Regions from separate parts of the Paenibacillus sp. FSL R5-0475 genome, predicted to be linked through region 2. Evidence: predicted binding sites of a transcription regulator. Region 2 holds the regulator's gene; each other region holds the start of a gene.
What was found. The regulator Rex, encoded in region 2, represses fermentation and respiration genes when NADH is low (regulators of the CRP and FNR family bind a similar motif). The targets are predictions, from matches to a motif close to TTGTGAAATATTTCACAA.

Region 1 (6,123 bases), 1.7 Mb from region 2:
TAACTGAACTGATCCTTCGACAGGCATTTTATAAATCCCAGTCTCCAAAGGTTTCCCCCGATAATCCACTGTTATCGGCCGCCCCACATTAAGCGAGATGATCTCCATATCCTTCTCCTCCTGTCAGCATGCAGCACATAAAGATTTCATCCACATATCGACCGCCAAGATAAAACTCCTCCCGCAGACGTCCCTCTTCCACAAACCCGCATTTACGATAAAAAGAAAGCGCTGATTCATTACAGGATAATACGCGTAGACGCAGCTTACGAATGGCGTTATCTGCGGCATGTTCCTTAATAGCCTCTATGAGCTGCCGGCCAATACCTAAACGTTGATAATCCGGATGAACAGCAATATTGACCTCGCACACATGCCTGTTACTCTCCATTCGACTAGGGCAGCCAAACCCAACATATCCGCATAGCTTGTCATCCTTTAGCGCTACTAGCTGCGAACCCGGGGGAGCATTCAGTAGATAATCCTCTTGGGAACGCCACAGTAATGGCCCCGGGCTAGTGTTCTCCGTCCAGATCATATGATCCAGATGAATCAGTTCCCGCACGTCTTTAATCTCTGAGAACCTTATTATAAACCTATCCCTGTTGCTAAGTTTCATAAAGATGAACACCCCTTGCCTTGCACCTCTATAGAATTCACAGTAGATCATTTGAATCCACTATGCTCAACTCTCAACTATCCTATTGACCGCTCCAATGAATTTCCTCGGCGGTTGATATACGCATGAACGATAAAGAATCCTACGGACAGCAGTGCCATCGCACATGCCAACCATGCGGTAGGCGCTAAGCCTCCACTATCGTATAACCTACCCATTAAGTATGGTCCAATCACCCTACCGACTGCCCCCATGCCTCCACTTAGCCCTAAATAGAAAGGAGCACTGCGACCTGCATGGTCCGAAATAAAGGAAGGCATGGCCGGAGATATCAGCATTTCCCCAAGCGTAGCGAGTACCATCCCAAGCACTAGACCTGAATAAGTCGGCATCCATAAAAGAACAGCATACCCACCCAAATAAAATAGAGCACTTACTGTCATTTGTGCCGTTGAGGTAGATGCGAACCAGCGTTTAATTACTGTTACGAGCGGCTGAGCCGCAAAAATGAGAATTCCGTTAAGCGTCCAGAGAAAACCATAAGTCTTCTTAGGCCAGCCCTCAGAAATAATGAACGGAGATACCCCTGTATTCCAGATAGAGTTCCCTAATAGTAGGAACATCGAGGCAATACCCATATAAAGATAAATTCGTGTATGCCCCATTAGCTTCCAGGTAGATTGTTTGTCAGGACCAGCCTTCTGGTGTTCTGCGACCTCCTGTGAAGAATCTCCTCCGACTTTCTTGAGATATACAAAAAAGAATACCGCAAATACCGCTGAAGTTACGCCGTTCATCACAAAGCTGAGCATATAAGAAATATCGGCCAAAAAACCACTTAACGCCGTACCCAGTGCTACACCAATATTATTAGCGACATAAATAACATTAAACAACTCTCCGCGCTGCTTCGTAAAACGAAAGCCGATAAATGCCTGAATCGCAGGTAAGGACAGTGAATTAAAGAGCCCTACCAGTCCCATCGCGACCATAAATAACGTCCAGTTGTTACTTGCTGCCGGCAAAGTGAACAGAGCAAGTGCATTCATGCCCAGCGCTCCAACAATCAGCCGGTTAACGCCTACCTTATGATAGAGTGAGCCCCCGAGTAGTTGACCCACAATTCCTCCAACTGATTGAATAAGAATCACTAATCCAGCATCCGACATGCTGCGTCCAAGCTCATCAAAAACATACATTGTAACCAATGGCCACATCAGTGCACTACCCGTTGCATTAATAAGACTAGCAATTAAAAATATCTTAACTTCTTTAGGATAATTCTGTAAAAACTTCATAAGTAGTGTACATCCCCTGTAATATATGTGTCATTATTCCATCCAGTATTATCCCAAAACAGGGTTCAGGGCAAGCAGACGCATTGACGTGCTATCGTGATAAAGTCCGAGTATACTTCACCTCTTATTTAGGACTAACTTCTGCCGTAGCTGAGAAAAAAGTAGCACCTTTCACGTCCGCAGTCCTCCCTATTTCTACTATCTATTTATATTTTATAGTTGCCGCTGTCGTCCGTAAAGTAGACTAAACAATAATGAAGTGTTTCGTTATTACAAAGTCGGGGTAATAGAGCCTAGAAACACTCCCCCTTTTAAAATTCGCTGTGCATCCGAATTCGTTCCCCCGAGTTCGGATACATCACGGCGGATTTTATTTGTCTATACAGCAAAAAGCACCCCTCAACTATTCTAAGGAGTGCTTTATAAGATAGGTTTAGGCGTGTTTTTTTACACCGCTGCCGGACATGCTGTCCACGGACTGAATAGATGCAGACTCTTTGCGCAGGTAAGCCATCCAATAAGCTGCCGCAACAAAGATCGCACCGCCCGTCAAGTTTCCTAGCCATACCGGAACAAAATTGTTGAAGTACTCTCCCCATGAAAAATAACCTTCAAAAATAGCTGCAGGAATTAAGAACATGTTGGCTACAACGTGCTGGAAGCCGATAGCTACAAAAGCCATCGTTGGGAACCAGATACCGAGGATTTTGCCACTGAAGTTATCTGCTCCATAGGAGAGCCATACCGCCAAAGCTACGAGCCAGTTACAACCGATACCGGAAACAAATGCCGGCAAGAAGTCTGCCTCAAGCTTATGTCCTGCCATCTCCACTAATTTTTCCAAATACACACCGTCAGAGGTTAAACCAACCACGTGACCGAAAAAGTAAGCTACAAACAAAGCTCCCGCTAGATTGCTCAGGGTAATCAATACGAGATTCTTAACCACTTCCCAGAAGGATATCTTCTTCGCCATAAAAGCAAGTGGCACAGCCATCATATTGCCTGTCAGCAGTTCTCCTCCTGCAAGCAGTACTAGAATTAATCCGACAGGGAAGACAGCTGCCCCAATAAAGTTAGCGATGGATCCCCATTCATGTGGTGCGCCAGCAATGACGCGAATATCCAGTAAAAATCCGAGCGCGATAAACGCTCCTCCCAGAAAGCCCAGAATTAGTACGGTGCTTAAAGGATTATGCGCCTTTTTTATGCCGTTCTCGACCGTGACTGCGGCAATCTGCTGCGGTTTATTATAAGCCATGATTCCTATCCCCTTCATCTATTTACTTAAAATTTGTTCATTTACGACCATTGTAGCGTGTCATAAAACACATTAACGTGATAATTATCACTTAATGAAAAACTAAGTGAAACTTTTCACTGACATGTCAAATTTAACGAAGCGCATCCATAATTACAATTGTAAGAATAGGCTCCATATTATTTTAAAGGTAAATAGTACCAGCATCAATCACAAAAAAAACGGAGCCATATATGGCTCCGGTTTACCCAACTTTATTGTTCACAGGCAATTAAATTATACGGTTACTGCCTCTTTGCTTGGTACTGATGCCGGTAGCGATTCGAGTCCTACTGTATTCAGGAAGTTCCAAGGCTTGTTGTAATGAGGTTGGAAGAAGAAATCGATAAAGGCAAGCTGATCGATTGTCATTTTATTTTGAATACATACAGATACTGTGTTAATCGATTGCGTCAAATCCGTCTTGGACAAGATTTGTGCTCCGAGAATGCGGCGTGTGGCGCGATCAAATACCACTTTTAATTGCACCTGCTCGAAGGTTGGCATAAATTCTGGACGGTAGTTGTCAATAATCATGGTAGTTTCTACGTCCATTCCTTCAGCCTTAGCCCCTTCTTCAGTAAGACCGGTAGCAGCGATATTATCTTCATAAATCTTAATGCCCGAAGTCCCTTGAGTACCCATATAAGGAATCGTCTCTTTCACTAAGTTACGTGCGACCAAAGTGCCCATCCGTACTGCATTGGTTGCCAGTGGAATATAAGCGTGCTTACCCGTAGGGTTGTAATGAATCGCGCAGCTGTCACCAGCGGCATACACATCTGGGCAACTAGTCTGCATATAATCATTGACCAGAATTGCGCCATTTGGCAGCATATCCACTTGACCTTTTAACAGCTCAGTATTCGGACGGAAGCCGATGCAGAGAATTACAAGATCCGCTTCATGCTCCCCTTCGCTTGTGATAACCTTGGTAACTTTGCCACCTTCACCAGCAAAAGAACTTACCTTCTCATTCAGCGCTAATTTAATACCATGATCCTTAAAGGATTGTTCGATCGGCGCAGTAAACTCTGGGTCCAAATATTTATTCAAAATACGATCTTCACCATCAATCAGCGTAACTTGCTTTCCGTTCATTTGGAAGGCTTCCACCAACTCAACGCCGATATATCCAGCGCCTACGACTGTGATTTTATTCGCTTGTTTAGCTTTTTCTATAATGGTATTGGAATGATCATAGTTCTTGCAAAGCAAGACGCCTTCCAGCTCAATCCCTTCGAGCTTCGGTACAATCGGCCATGATCCCGTAGTCATAATCAGCTTATCGTAGGTATCGTCAAACTCCTGTCCGGTTACCAAATTGCGAACACGCAATGTTTTGGACTTCGTATCCACAACGGTCACTTCATGACGCATGTTGGTCTTTACACCAAGCTCAGCAAGCTTCTCAGGGGAAGAATAGAACAGCCCGTGTGGGTCCTTGACCACTCCACCTACGTATAAAGCAATTCCACAAGATAAGAAAGAAATATTATCATTACGCTCATACACCGTAATCTCGGCTTCCGGGTGAAGCTTGGCAGTATTTACAATTGCGGCAGTTCCGGCATGGGTACATCCAATGACAGCTACTTTCATTATTTTCTTCCTCCTTCAAATGGACAACCTGGTTATATATTCGAATTGCTTGACTGACCAAATTAGATATCTGATCACCGATGAGTTAATTGTGATTTATTTCACTTTATAAACTGATTATATTGTGATATTTATCACATTACAAGTCTTTTCGCCTATATTCTCAGATTGTTCACAATTTTAAGCATTTTCCGTCACTGCTGCCGATTGCGACCTCGTTAGCTTTGCCATGGGCGTAGGACATTATGTTCTACCCCCTCAGGATATACTTTCTTATAACGCGCAAAAAAAGGCTTCCCCCTAAACCAACAGGGAAAAGCCTGATCATAACTGTATCTACACCAAACCGTGAATCACGCCATCCTCATCCATCCATAGTGCCTCAGCAGCTGGCTTAGCCGGTAGACCTGGCATCGTAACGATATTGCCCGTAATCACTACAGCAAACCCTGCACCAAGCGAAAGGGTAATATCACGGATACCTACCGTGAAACCTTCTGGAGCGCCAAGCAATCTAGGCTGATCTGAGAAGGAATAAGGGGTCTTCGCCATACATACTTGAAGATCATTTAACCCAAGACGCTCAATCACCGCTAGGCTGCGTTTGGCCGCAGGGGAAAAGTTAACCTCCGCACCACGGTAAATTTCGCGAACAATCTTGGTGATTTTGGAAGAGATGTCGAGTTCATTCTCATACAAAGGAGCAAAACGTTCAGTGTCGCTATGGTCCAGAAGTTTCTTTAGTTCCGAAGCCAACTCTTGTCCGCCCGCACTACCTTCTGCCCATACCTTGGATATTGCCGCAGGAACGTTCAATCGGCGACAAGCCTCCACAACGTCATTAATCTCTTCTGGGCTATCGCCTTCAAAATGATTAATGGCAACAAGAACAGGTACCCCAAATTTGCCGAGATTCTCTACATGACGCTCCAAATTAGACAATCCAGAGCGCAGCGCCGTCCGGTTCTCCGTTTGGAGCTCATTCTTAGGTACACCACCGTTATATTTCAAGGATTTCACCGTCACGACAAGCACTGCCGCTGAAGGGGTTAGACCCGCTTGCCGGCATTTGATATCCATGAATTTCTCTGCACCAAGATCCGCTCCGAAGCCTGCTTCCGTAACAACAACATCCCCCAGCTTGAGTGCATAACGAGTACCGATAACACTACTGCAGCCATGGGCGATATTCGCAAATGGACCACCGTGTACAATAACAGGAGTGCCCTCCAAGGTCTGCACCAGATTAGGCTTAACTGCTTCCTTCAGCAGCGCTGTCATCGCTTCAACTGCCCCTATTTGCT
Region 2 (6,123 bases):
ATCAATTGCGTGAGCGTGATATTCCTTTGTTAACGCAGGTAGTTCCTTTTCCATTTAAAGCTGCAATTTTTAAGGGCAGAGGGCATTATTTGTGTCTTCGTAAGTTCGAACATAAAATTAATAAAAAAGACTTTATAAGTCCGAGGGAAGATGCGCTTACTGCGGCTCAGATGATCGTTTGGCTGACACAAAGTGAATCAGGAGATGACGAAGAGCTCAATCTAAGTGGACGTGGCGGAGATTTTTGGGAGACGGTAGCAAGCGATACCGATTCTTGTCTGGGTCGCTCGTGTCCTTGGTTCCGTAAGTGTTATTATCATCGGGCTAAGCATGAAGCTGGTATTGCAGACGTGGTCATTACGAACCACTCTAAGCTTTTCGCAGATGTTAAGGCTGGGCATCAACTACTTCCGGCTTATGAACATCTTGTAATAGATGAGGCCCATCATCTGGAGGACGTGGCTGGCAAGCATTTAGGCATGCATATGAAGCATTTCACGGTGGCACATACACTATCGCGTCTTTATAAGGATAGTCGAAATGGCCAACTTCCTACACTTCGCCAAATGCTTCAGTCATCAGGCAGTGAGGAAGCTTCTGAATGGAGCGGAGTAATCGATAGAATCTATCCGGATCTTCTTACCGTAAAAGAAACCTGGGATCTGCTTAGTGATAAACTATTCAGCCTCTTGCCGGAACGCAGCGATGCAGCGGCGGGAGAAGCCGGCCAGTTAGTCATGCGGCTACTTCCTACCCGTAAACCGAAAGATTGGGATGAATTGGTTGCTCTAGAGAATACTATGAATCTGACATTAAGCGAAATTATCCGTAAAGGTGATAAAATGCTTAATGAGATGCGAGATCAAGAAGGTCAATCTTCCTCAGATAGCCTAGTTACCGATATTAGCGGCTTATTTAAGGATTTAGCTTCTATACGTGAGCAAGTACGGTTTTTTATGGGATTAAATGATGAGAATGTAGTATATTGGCTGGAGGCGAATGGAAATTATCGCAGTAAATCGCTACAGCTGTATGCCGTTCCTGTTGATGTTAGTACTCAGCTTAAGGAGCTGTTTTTCGACAAGAAGAAAAGTATCGTACTAACTTCGGCGACACTCTCTGTCGATAAATCTTTCCAGTTTATGATTGATAATCTCGGACTTAATGAAGCTGCGGAAGAGGGGCGTCTGATGACATCACTCCTGCCTTCTCCCTTTAAGTATCGGGAGCAGGCGCTGTTAGTTATTCCGCGGGATTTCCCAAGTGTGAAGGGGAGTGTAGGCGATGCCCGATTTGTCGATACACTCGTACAGTCACTAGCAGAAGCAGCTATTACAACACGTGGGCGGATGCTTGTCCTGTTTACTTCTTACAAGATGCTACGCCAGGTTTACGATCCTCTGAAAGAGGCTCTAGCCTCACAAGAGATCACGGTGTTAGGTCAAGGCGTGGAGGGGGGCAGCCGTAGCAAGCTGATCCGCCGTTTTCAGGACAGTGCAGCTTCTGTACTGTTAGGAACAAGCAGCTTTTGGGAGGGTGTAGATATTCCAGGTGAAGCATTAACATGCTTGGCCATCGTGAGACTCCCATTTCAACCGCCAAACCACCCCCTAGCGGAAGCGAAGTCTGAGTTATTACAAGCCCAGAAAAAGAATCCGTTCATGAAGTTGTCTGTTCCTCAGGCGGTTATTCGCTTCAAGCAAGGATTTGGGAGGCTGGTACGGACAGCGCAAGATCGGGGTATTGTTATTGTGTATGACACAAGGGTGATCGAATCTCACTATGGGAAGTATTTCCTCTATTCGTTGCCTGGCCCGAAAATGGAGCATATGCTTACGGATCAAATGGTTCCTCGTATAGCGGAGTGGTTGGAAGACGGAGGCGTTTCTTGAAAAGAACGTCATCGATCTTATTAATCTCTCTACAAGGAAGGGCGGTATAAGAATACCGCTCTTCCTTGAGACGAGGTGCAGATATTTCGATAGGATTTGAACAGAATATCACTTAAATTAGGAGGTAAATTATGAAATCGGATAAAATATCAGAAGCCGTTGTTCGCAGACTTCCTGTGTACTTGCGTTTCTTGAATGATCTCCAGAAACGTGAAATATTAACCGTTTCCTCACAAGAACTAGGACAAAAACTTGATTTGAATCCTGCTCAAATTCGTAAAGATTTAGCTTATTTTGGAGACTTTGGTAGAAAAGGTATCGGGTATGACGTAACTTATCTTATTGAAAAAATCCGTCATATTCTGAAGCTGGATCAACAATTGAATGTGGCTTTAGTAGGTGCCGGTAACCTTGGACATGCATTATCTAATTACAATGCTTATCTGAAAGATACTATGAAGATTACCGCTATATTTGACTCCTATGCACCTAAGGTAGGGCGGAAAATCAACTCTCTTACCGTTCAGCCGATGGAGGAGCTTGGTCAGACGGTTCGTGAGCAAGGTATTCGAATTGGGATCATTACTGTGCCTGATTCAGAAGCGCAGAATGTAGCAGATATTCTCATTGAGTCTGGCATTGAGGCGATTTTGAATTTTGCACCAGTGATTCTAAAAACACCATCGAATATCCGGGTTCATGCTGCCGATTTTACAACGGATTTGCAAAGCCTTGCTTATTATTTGAAAGATGGAAAGGAAGAAACCGGAAATGAAGAGCAGTAAAACGATTATTAAGGGCGGGCGTTTTCTTATTCCGGGAACGGATGAGCCGGTTCTGAATGGATATATGACTATTGAAGATGATTTGATCACTTACATAGGAAAAGAAGAGCCTTTAATGGAAGATGATGTGCAAGTTGTTGATGGCAGTCGTCTGCTGTTTATGCCAGGTCTGGTAAACACACATGGCCATGCGGCAATGTCATTGCTTCGTGGTTATGGAGATGATTTGGCACTTCAGGTGTGGCTTCAAGAGAAGATGTGGCCGATGGAAGCGAAATTCACTGGAGAAGATGTATACTGGGGAACCTCCTTGTCGGTACTGGAAATGCTAAAAGGTGGTACTACAACCTTCTTGGATATGTATGATCATATGGATCGAGTAGCAGAGGTAGTCGAATTATCAGGCATTCGTTCTGTACTGATGAGAGGCGTAATCGGATTATGCCCAGAGGAAGTACAAAATCACAAGCTTGCGGAAGCGATTTCTTTTGCACGAAATTGGCATGGTAAGGCTGGCGGCAGAATTACGACGATGATCTCGCCACACGCCCCATATACTTGCCCACCGGACTTCTTTGTTAAGTTTGTACAAGCGGCACATGATTTGGATTTACCGATGCATACCCATATGTCCGAGACCAAACGCGAAGTGGAGCAGAATGTGGTGGATTACGGACTTCGGCCTGTAGCGCATTTAGAGAAGCTTGGAATGTTCACTCGTCCGTCTATTGTTGCTCATGGCGTTCATTTGAATGATGAAGAGATCGAGATACTGGCTCGTCATGATGTAGGCGTGTCTCATAACCCAGGAAGTAATCTGAAACTGGCTAGTGGAGTGGCTCGGGTTACGGATCTTCTAAAGGCTGGTGTGAAGGTGTCACTGGGTACAGATGGTGCGGCAAGCAATAATAACCTGGATATGTTTGAAGAGATGCGTCTTGCAGCCCTCATCCATAAAGGTGTAAGTGGTGATCCGACGGCTGTTCCAGCTCCGGAAGCGCTGCGTATAGCTACAGAGTATGGCGCAAAGTCTATCTTTTTAAATGATGTGGGTAGACTCGCTGTTGGCATGAAAGCGGACTTTATCGCGATTGATATAGACCAGCCGCATTTGCTACCACATACAGATCTGTTGTCTCATGCTGTATACTCTGCCAGTGCCAAGGATGTTGAGCATGTATGGGTGAATGGTAAACAGGTTGTAAAACACGGAGAATGTGTAACGCTAGATGAGGAAGCAATCCGTCGTAAGGCGCAAGAATCATTTGATGGACTGCTTAAACGGTAGTCTAAGATCATAACGAATAACTGAAAGGCTGTGACTTTCTGCGATTGCAAAGTTACAGCCTTTTGTGTTTCTGATCATTAGATCATTGAATTGGATATGAAACTTTGGATAAACACACAGGTGTGTTATATAATCAAAAAAGATATATTACTAGAAAGGGAGCTGTACCTTGAAGAAAAGGAAAAAATGGATCCTCCTGGGGTCAGTTCTGATTCTGCTCCTTCTGTTTGGACTTATCCAGTTCTATGCTTATATTATGAAAGATCAATGGAACGAGCGAGATATCGCTAAGGATGTCGCTAAAACCAGTGCTGGTCTGACAGAGGTAACCAAAGCGCAGAAATCCGTGTGGGATGAAAATGCGGTGTACTGGGTCTTAACAGGGAAGAATGAAGCCGGGACCGAGTTGATGGTTTGGGTACGTTTTACTGTAGACGGGAAGTTTGCTGAAGGAACCGACGCAGTATATGCTGAAGAACTAAGTAAAGGGACCTCTGAAGCGAAAATGCGTAGCCTTATAAAAGCCGATCTTCCGGACATCAGCATTGAGCGGTTGTTGCCAGGAGTATATAACGGGGAGTATGCTTGGCAGCTTTTTTATAAACAAAGCGGTCGATATTATTATCAATTTTATCGGTTCTCGGATGGGGCTCGAATGGGTGAAGGTTACAGTTTACCTAGCCGCTAAATTAAACAAAGGCATTATAAGAGAAACAAGCGGACCATTTATGGTTCGCTTGTTTTTTAAAATGACATATTATTTGATATACTATTAGTACACGAATTGTGATATACTATAAGAGTGGATTTATATATTGGGATTTAAAGATTCATACGAAAAAAGGTCTGTTATTTTAAGAGTAACAGCCCTTTTTTTGTCGAATTAAATCAATAAATTAAATAAAATGGAAAGAATTAAAAAATAAAATTTTAAATATCTTCACATTTTTTTTCAATATAGTATATACACCTGTGATATACTACTGTTTGTAATTAGAACAGTGTTAGTAGAACGTCAGGCTCTGGTGAGCTCTTAGCAGCTATGACTTTGGATCATTCTGTTTACATTTTTTCATCTTTGAGAGGAGGACGTTTCTTGAAATTACGTCTTGTACCTGTACTGATAACGTCTCTACTGTCGGCTATGCTATTATTCGGAGGATTCTTTTTATATCGTCAGTTTGCTTTACAGGAACCGCTCCAAAAGATTGTAACCGGATTTGAGGGAGTAAATACTTCACATATTAGTATTAACCGCGATGAGGTCACTTTGAAACTTGATTTGCAGCCGGGCACGAATTTACGTGATCTAGTATCGTATGTATCCAAAGAAGGAAAATCAGTGATTGAAGGACGTAAACTTAAACTCGATGTGGAGCAAAATTCAAGTGAACTATTGGATGATTACTGGGATAAAGCGATGTTCTCTGTAGCTGAAGCCATGGAGAGCCGTAAATATACGATTATACCTACAGAACTTGATAGATTGAAACAGCAAAATACGGAATTTAAAGATGTGATAGCATCTACTGATATCGACGACAACAATGTGTACGTAAGCTTGAGTAATGGAAAAGAAAGCAAATTTATTATTTTGCCGCGAAAACCTGCGACCTTGGGGGTATGGAATAATGCCTAAGTACCTTAAAGAAATTTTACTCGGATTTATTCCTGTGCTGTTTATTTTCATGGCTTTTTTAGGTATTAATATATTCCCGATTGTTATAGCAGCTGGAATGCTTACTGCATTACTTATAATTGCTCATTTGCGTGGCGGGCTTACGGTGAACGCTGGTGCGGGGAAGAAACGCCAGAAGGAAGGGCCTTCAAAGCTCACTTTTGAAGAAATTGGTGGGCAAGACAATGCGAAGCAAGAGCTTCGTGAGGCACTCGATTTTTTGATCCGGCACGAGGAGATTAGTAAATTTGGGATTCGTCCTTTGAAAGGGATTCTGCTCACTGGCCCTCCAGGAACAGGTAAGACCCTTATGGCCAGAGCAGCAGCGCATTATACAAACTCCGTATTCGTAGCTGCATCAGGTAGTGAATTTGTAGAAATGTATGTTGGTGTCGGGGCTGGTCGGATCCGCGATTTGTTCAAGGATGCTCGTAACCGTGCTGTTAAGGAGAACAAACAAAGTGCCATTATTTTTATTGA
Region 3 (6,123 bases), 290 kb from region 2:
AGGGTTAAGGTGAAGAAGTGGATAAGATTTATTCAGAACCTAATCCCATAACCTAATCCCATAACCCAAGGAGGAGCTATAATGGAAACTAAACAACTTAATGATAGTATTTCGGATTCGAAGCAAGCGCAATCGGTACAAGCTGGGTTTACCCCAGATGCACTAGTGAGGGATATTGTATTACAGTTCCCTAAAGCGGCAGATTATTTCAAAGCAAAACGGATTGATTTCTGTTGCGGTGGAGCTAAACCTCTTGCTGAAGCAGCTGCTGAGCGTGGTCTGGATCACGAGATAATCATCGGCGATCTAAACAAGCTGTTCGAAGAGTATCCAGTACCCCAAGAGGAAATCGCTTGGAATACTGCACCTTCAGAAGAGTTAATTGACCATATTATTAACAAACACCACCGTTATCTTCGTGAAGAGCTACCCCTCATTAGCCAAAATGTAACTAAGGTATATCGAGTGCATGGCGGAGATTCTCCCCATTTGGTGGAGTTATATAACTTGTTCAACATACTTAAGGAAGATTTACTTGAGCATACGGCTAAAGAAGAAGAAGATGAGTTTCCTAAGCTGTTGACATACGCTGCTAATCCTAGTGAAGAAGGCCTGACATCGCTTCGTGAGTCATTGTCTGAGCTGGAGAGTGAGCATGATGGTGCGGGCGATATTTTGAGGAAAATACGTAGTATTACAGATGATTTCACTCCACCGGCGCATGCTTGCACGACCTATCGATTGACATATGCCCGGCTGGAAGAGCTGGAGAGTATGACTTTTGAACACGTACATTTGGAGAATAATATATTGTTCCCTAGGTTTCAGTGAAGATGAATAGTGTGCTAAAGAGTCCCTTAGGGGGCTTTTTTTATAGGGAATTATAGAATGTACAGAAATGTGGATAACTCCGTTGAAAAAGATAGAAGAAATGATCGTAAAAAATATGGGTAAGATCGATTGATGGATAGATGGATGGCAGGCAGGCAGGCAGGCGGAAGGATTGCTTAAAAGCGCACTACGAGATAGCGCCGAATGAGCAGAAAGAGGGGGATAAATCCCCCAGAATATGCGAAATGACGCCGAATGAGCAGAAAGAAGGGGATAAATCCCCCAGAATATGTGAAATGGCGCCGGATGAGCAGAAAGAGGGGGATAAATCCCCCAGAATATGCGAAATGACGCCGAATGAGCAGAAAGAGGGGGATAAATCCCCCAGAATATGCGAGATGACGCCAAATGGACAGAAAGAGGGGGATAAATCCCCCAGAATATGTGAAATGACGCCAAATGAGCAGAAAGAAGGGGATAAATCCCCCAGAATATGCGAGATGACGCCAAATGGACAGAAAGAGGGGGATAAATCCCCCAGAATATGTGAAATGACGCCAAATGAGCAGAAAGAAGGGGATAAATCCCCCAGAATATGTGAAATGACGCCGAATGAGCAAAAAGAAGGGGATAAATCCCTCAGAATATGCGAAATGACGCCGAACGAGCAGAAAGAGGGGAATAAAGGTTAGCTTTCAAAGTTTTTTGCCAATTTTTAATATCATTGGGGAGATAATTAAAGATACTGAGAAGTAAGCTTGTTATTACTTATTTGAGAACATGGCTTGTTTAAGTTATCCTTAAAAAGACAGAATACATAACTTTACAAGCCTGAGACGCTATATGGTCATTAGGCGGGACAAGGCGGTGCCAGGATGCCCATGCGATCTTTGTGGAAATTGATGCTAGGATTAGTCATTGTATTCATAATAGGTGGATGCTCTACTAACAATGACGGCAATAGTAATGCTAATAATGGTGTGGCAGGATCAGAGGGACCGACAATATCAATAAGGGTTGGAGATAATGAACTGCTTACTAAACCATCGGATAGGTTACTTAGTGGGAGTTATAGAAATGGAATATCGATCATGGAGCTACTGAAAGGTAGTAATGTTGCCACATTTGCTGAGGATAACTCAAGCATTGTTTCGGTAAAGGATTTTTCGCTAGAGGCGGGAATGGTTTGGGAGCTTCAGATGGGCGGTCAAATCATTGGGAATGCGGATTGGAATAATACTGTAGGGTATGATTCACAGCTAGTCTTCACCGCGAAGTCGAAGGACCATCAAGCACCACTTCAAACTGTAAGGCTGACCTTGAACGGTGGAAGTGTTGAAGTAGACTTGCATCATACGTATATTATGTTATTTGAAGAGGATTTAACTGTAAGAGATTTGCTCAAAAGCTGTAGTAGCGTACAGTTGGCCGATGACAATAAAAAGGTGCTTTCCGTCGACGATTATACTCCTCTTAGTAATGAAGAATGGAAGCTGAAGGTGAACGGAAAACAACTACTCGATGATGGAATGGATATGAAGCTCAGGGCTCAAGATGAATTGGAGATTTTATTGACTTTACGCTAAAAAATCGTACATTAAGCCAGAGAAACGGTTGTTCAGAATCGTTAATCTGGCTTTTTATGTGGAAAAGATATCTAACAATTATCAGTACACTAAAGTGTGAAAATATTCACAATTGAAGTGACTGCAATCACAATGACGAATTGAATTTGAACCGTATAATTCCAATATGTAGAAGAGAAATTGATCAGGTATTCATAAGCTTGAGGAGGCACCTAAACCATGACAACGATAAGAGAAAAACTAGTATTAGTCGGCAACGGTATGGCAGGCATAGGTACGATTGAGCAGATATTGAAGCTGGGTGGAGCTTATGACATCACGGTTTTTGGAAGTGAACCTCATCCCAATTACAATCGGATCATGTTGTCTTATGTTCTTGAAGGAAGTAAGACCCTTAATGATATCATCCTAAACGACTGGAATTGGTATGAAGACAATAATATAACTCTACACACGGGAACAACGGTGACACGAATTGATGAAGGTTCGAAGCAAGTTGTTACGGATAGTGGGATGATAGTCCCCTACGACAAGGTAATTATTGCGACAGGCTCGAATTCGTTTATTTTACCTGTACCTGGCAGTGATAAAGAGGGCGTTGTAGGATTCCGGGATATTTCAGACTGTGATGCGATGCTGGCAGCGGCCAAACAATACAGCAAAGCAGCTGTTATCGGCGGGGGGTTGCTTGGGTTGGAAGCGGCAAAAGGTCTTCTGAACCTTGGTATGGATGTTACCGTAGTTCATTTGATGGAAGATCTGATGGAGCGTCAGCTTGATCGGAATGCCTCCTCGATGCTGCAAGCTGAGCTTGAGCGTCAAGGCGTGAAATTTGCTATGGGCAAACAAACGATAGAATTGAGCGGGGAACAGAGAGTAAGTGGATTGCGTTTTAGTGATGGCAGTACGCTTGCTGCAGATTTTGTGGTAATGGCTGTTGGAATCAAACCGAACGTGACATTGGCAAAAGATAGCGGAATCTCCGTAAATCGTGGGATCGTGGTGGATGATTATTTGCAAACTTCCATGCAGAATGTATATTCCATCGGCGAATGTGCTGAGCATCGCGGTATGTGTTACGGACTGGTGGCTCCACTATTTGAACAAGGCATGGTTCTAGCTAAACATTTATGTGGTAGCGATACCAAGCCTTATGAAGGTTCGATTGTTTCCACGAAGCTTAAAATTTCTGGGGTGGATGTATTTTCTGCAGGTGAGTTTTTGGATTGTCCTGAACATACTGTGATCTCAAGCAAAGATGAATGGAAGAAAACTTATAAGAAAATTTTGCTCAAAAATAATGTGATTGTCGGTGCGGTTTTGTTCGGTGATGTAACGGAGTCCGCGAATCTGCAAAAGCTAGTAAAACAAGGCGCAGTAATGACCGATGAGATTTATACGGAGGTTATGGGAACGGGCTGCTGCGGTGGCGGAGCTAAGAAGAGCACATCCGTAGAAGCTATGGCGGACGAAGAAATTGTCTGCGGCTGTAATGGTGTAACTAAAAAAGCGATCGTAGATGCTGTCACTGAACATGGTTTTACTACTGTGGATGAGATCAAAGCATGCACTGGCGCTACTCGCTCTTGTGGTGGTTGTAAACCCGTAGTAGAACAAATCCTGCAATTTGTCTTAGGTGACAGTTTCCAGCAAGCTGCTAAGCAAGGTATTTGTGGGTGCACAACGCTTAGCCGTGATGAAATTGTTGCTGTAATTACAGCTAAAGGTCTTAAAACAACAAAAGAGGTCATGAATGTACTCGGTTGGAAACAAGAGGAAGGTTGCTCCAAGTGTCGTCCGGCGATTAACTATTATCTAGGGATGATGAATCCTGATACCCATCAAGATGAGAAAGAATCCCGATTTGTAAATGAAAGAATGGGTGCCAATATTCAAAAAGATGGAACCTACACCGTGATACCACGCATGTATGGTGGGGTAACTACGCCGGAGGATTTGAAGAAAATCGCCGACGTCTCCCTTAAATATGACGTGAAAGTTGTGAAGGTAACTGGAGGGCAACGCCTGGATCTAATCGGTGTGAAGAAGGAAGATTTGCCTAAGGTATGGGAAGAGCTGGATATGCCTTCCGGCTACGGTTATGCCAAATCCCTGCGTACGGTTAAGACTTGTGTGGGCTCCCAGTTCTGCCGCTTTGGCACACAAGATTCGCTGGGAATGGGCGCGCTCATAGAGCGTAAGTATGAACGTCTTGATTTTCCTGCCAAGTTTAAAATAGCTGTCAACGGCTGTCCACGTAACTGTGCGGAATCCTGCACGAAGGATATTGGGATCGTTGGAAATGATGGTGGTTGGGAAGTGTTTATCGGTGGTAACGGTGGGATCAAGCCACGGATCGCAGACTCCTTCTGCAAAATTAAGACCGATGAAGAGTTGATCGAAGTGTGCTCCGCTGTGATGCAATATTACCGTGAGACCGGCAATTATTTGGAGAGAACTTCCGAGTGGGTTGAGCGTATGGGACTTGAGCAGATTCAAATGGTTATTTTGAATAATGAAGATAACCGCAAAGAGCTGGCCGCACGTATTGACTTTGCTCTGACTCAGGTTACGGATCCTTGGAAAAAAATGCTCAATGACAGCAGCACTCGTGCTGCGCTTTTTGAAGAAACAAGAGTCTAGCGGATATAACGCACACAGAAGGGGAGAGACCAATGAATAAGACAACACAAACGTATCCAATAGGATCAGTACAGGATTTCCTGCTGCAGATTGGCCGTGTGGTGATTGCTGGAAATGTGGAGCTGGCTGTATTTCGTACCTCTGACGGAGCGATCTATGCACTTGAGAATCGGAGCCCTCATCCAAAAGGGGGGCCGCTTGCGGAAGGGATCGTTTCGGGTCACTTTCTTTATGATCCACTGTATGATTGGAAAATAGATCTTCGCACGGGTGAAGTTCAGGCACCGGATCAAGGTATCGTTATGACTTATCCAGTCTCCCTTGTCGGAGACATTGTGACAGTGAGCTTGTAGACACCGAAGCTTGTAGTAAAGGATGAAATAGAAAACGGTGGGGTGGAGTATTATGTTTACTCAAAGTGTGGAGAACATTGTCGAGGCGGCAGTCAGCAAGCGAGACCAAATGAATGAAAGTTTACCAAGATATTTTCTAGCAGCCCTTTTGGCAGGGGCATATGTAGGCATTGGGATTATCCTTATTTTCTCGCTGGGAGCGCCTCTAGCGGCTGCCAAATCGCCTTTCCAACCCCTCATTATGGGTGCATCCTTCGGTATTGCCTTGACTCTTGTTGTGTTTGCAGGCTCAGAGCTGTTTACCGGAAATAATATGTTCTTTACGGTTAGTACACTTGCTGGTAGAACAAGTATCTGGGATACTGTCAAGAACTGGGTGCTTGTGTTTGTAGGGAATGTGATAGGGGCAGTGATTTTAGCACTTTTGATTCGAGGAACTGGGCTATTCAGTGCGGCTCCCCCAGAGCATCTGATCTTTGCGGCTGCAGCCAAGAAAATGAGCCTTCCGTTTTCAGAGCTATTTTTCCGTGGGATTCTATGTAACTGGCTGGTCTGTCTAGCGCTATGGATGGCCTCACGCGCCAAAAGTGAAACTGCCAAGCTGGTTCTAATCTGGTGGTGTTTATTTGCCTTTATTGCGAGTGGATATGAGCACAGTGTGGCTAATATGACGCTGCTGAGTGTTGCTGTGTTGCTCCCGAATCACCCTG

Region 1: a site for Rex is predicted at 3,283-3,300, ahead of MKX41_RS22900 (formate/nitrite transporter family protein). Genes of this name have one in related genera too.
Region 3: a site for Rex is predicted at 2,512-2,529, ahead of nirB (nitrite reductase large subunit NirB). Genes of this name have one in related genera too.

What each region holds. Positions count from the first base shown of each region.
Region 1 covers NZ_JBBORK010000001.1:5,103,319-5,109,441, forward strand. Annotated here, with positions in the region: gene MKX41_RS22885 (MOSC domain-containing protein) at 1-108, opposite strand, end outside; gene MKX41_RS22890 (GNAT family N-acetyltransferase) at 89-619, opposite strand; gene MKX41_RS22895 (MFS transporter) at 697-1,917, opposite strand; gene MKX41_RS22900 (formate/nitrite transporter family protein) at 2,351-3,178, opposite strand; gene MKX41_RS22905 (FAD-dependent oxidoreductase) at 3,455-4,819, opposite strand; gene MKX41_RS22910 (formate--tetrahydrofolate ligase) at 5,156-6,123, opposite strand, start outside.
Region 2 covers NZ_JBBORK010000001.1:3,355,629-3,361,751, reverse strand. Annotated here, with positions in the region: gene dinG (ATP-dependent DNA helicase DinG) at 1-1,892, shown strand, start outside; gene MKX41_RS15050 (redox-sensing transcriptional repressor Rex) at 2,024-2,677, shown strand; gene MKX41_RS15045 (amidohydrolase) at 2,664-3,965, shown strand; gene MKX41_RS15040 (cell wall elongation regulator TseB-like domain-containing protein) at 4,135-4,653, shown strand; gene MKX41_RS15035 (hypothetical protein) at 5,062-5,604, shown strand; gene MKX41_RS15030 (AAA family ATPase) at 5,597-6,123, shown strand, end outside.
Region 3 covers NZ_JBBORK010000001.1:3,649,152-3,655,274, reverse strand. Annotated here, with positions in the region: gene ric (iron-sulfur cluster repair di-iron protein) at 82-831, shown strand; gene MKX41_RS16440 (hypothetical protein) at 972-1,523, shown strand; gene MKX41_RS16435 (hypothetical protein) at 1,707-2,417, shown strand; gene nirB (nitrite reductase large subunit NirB) at 2,637-5,060, shown strand; gene MKX41_RS16425 (nitrite reductase (NAD(P)H) small subunit) at 5,093-5,413, shown strand; gene MKX41_RS16420 (formate/nitrite transporter family protein) at 5,466-6,123, shown strand, end outside.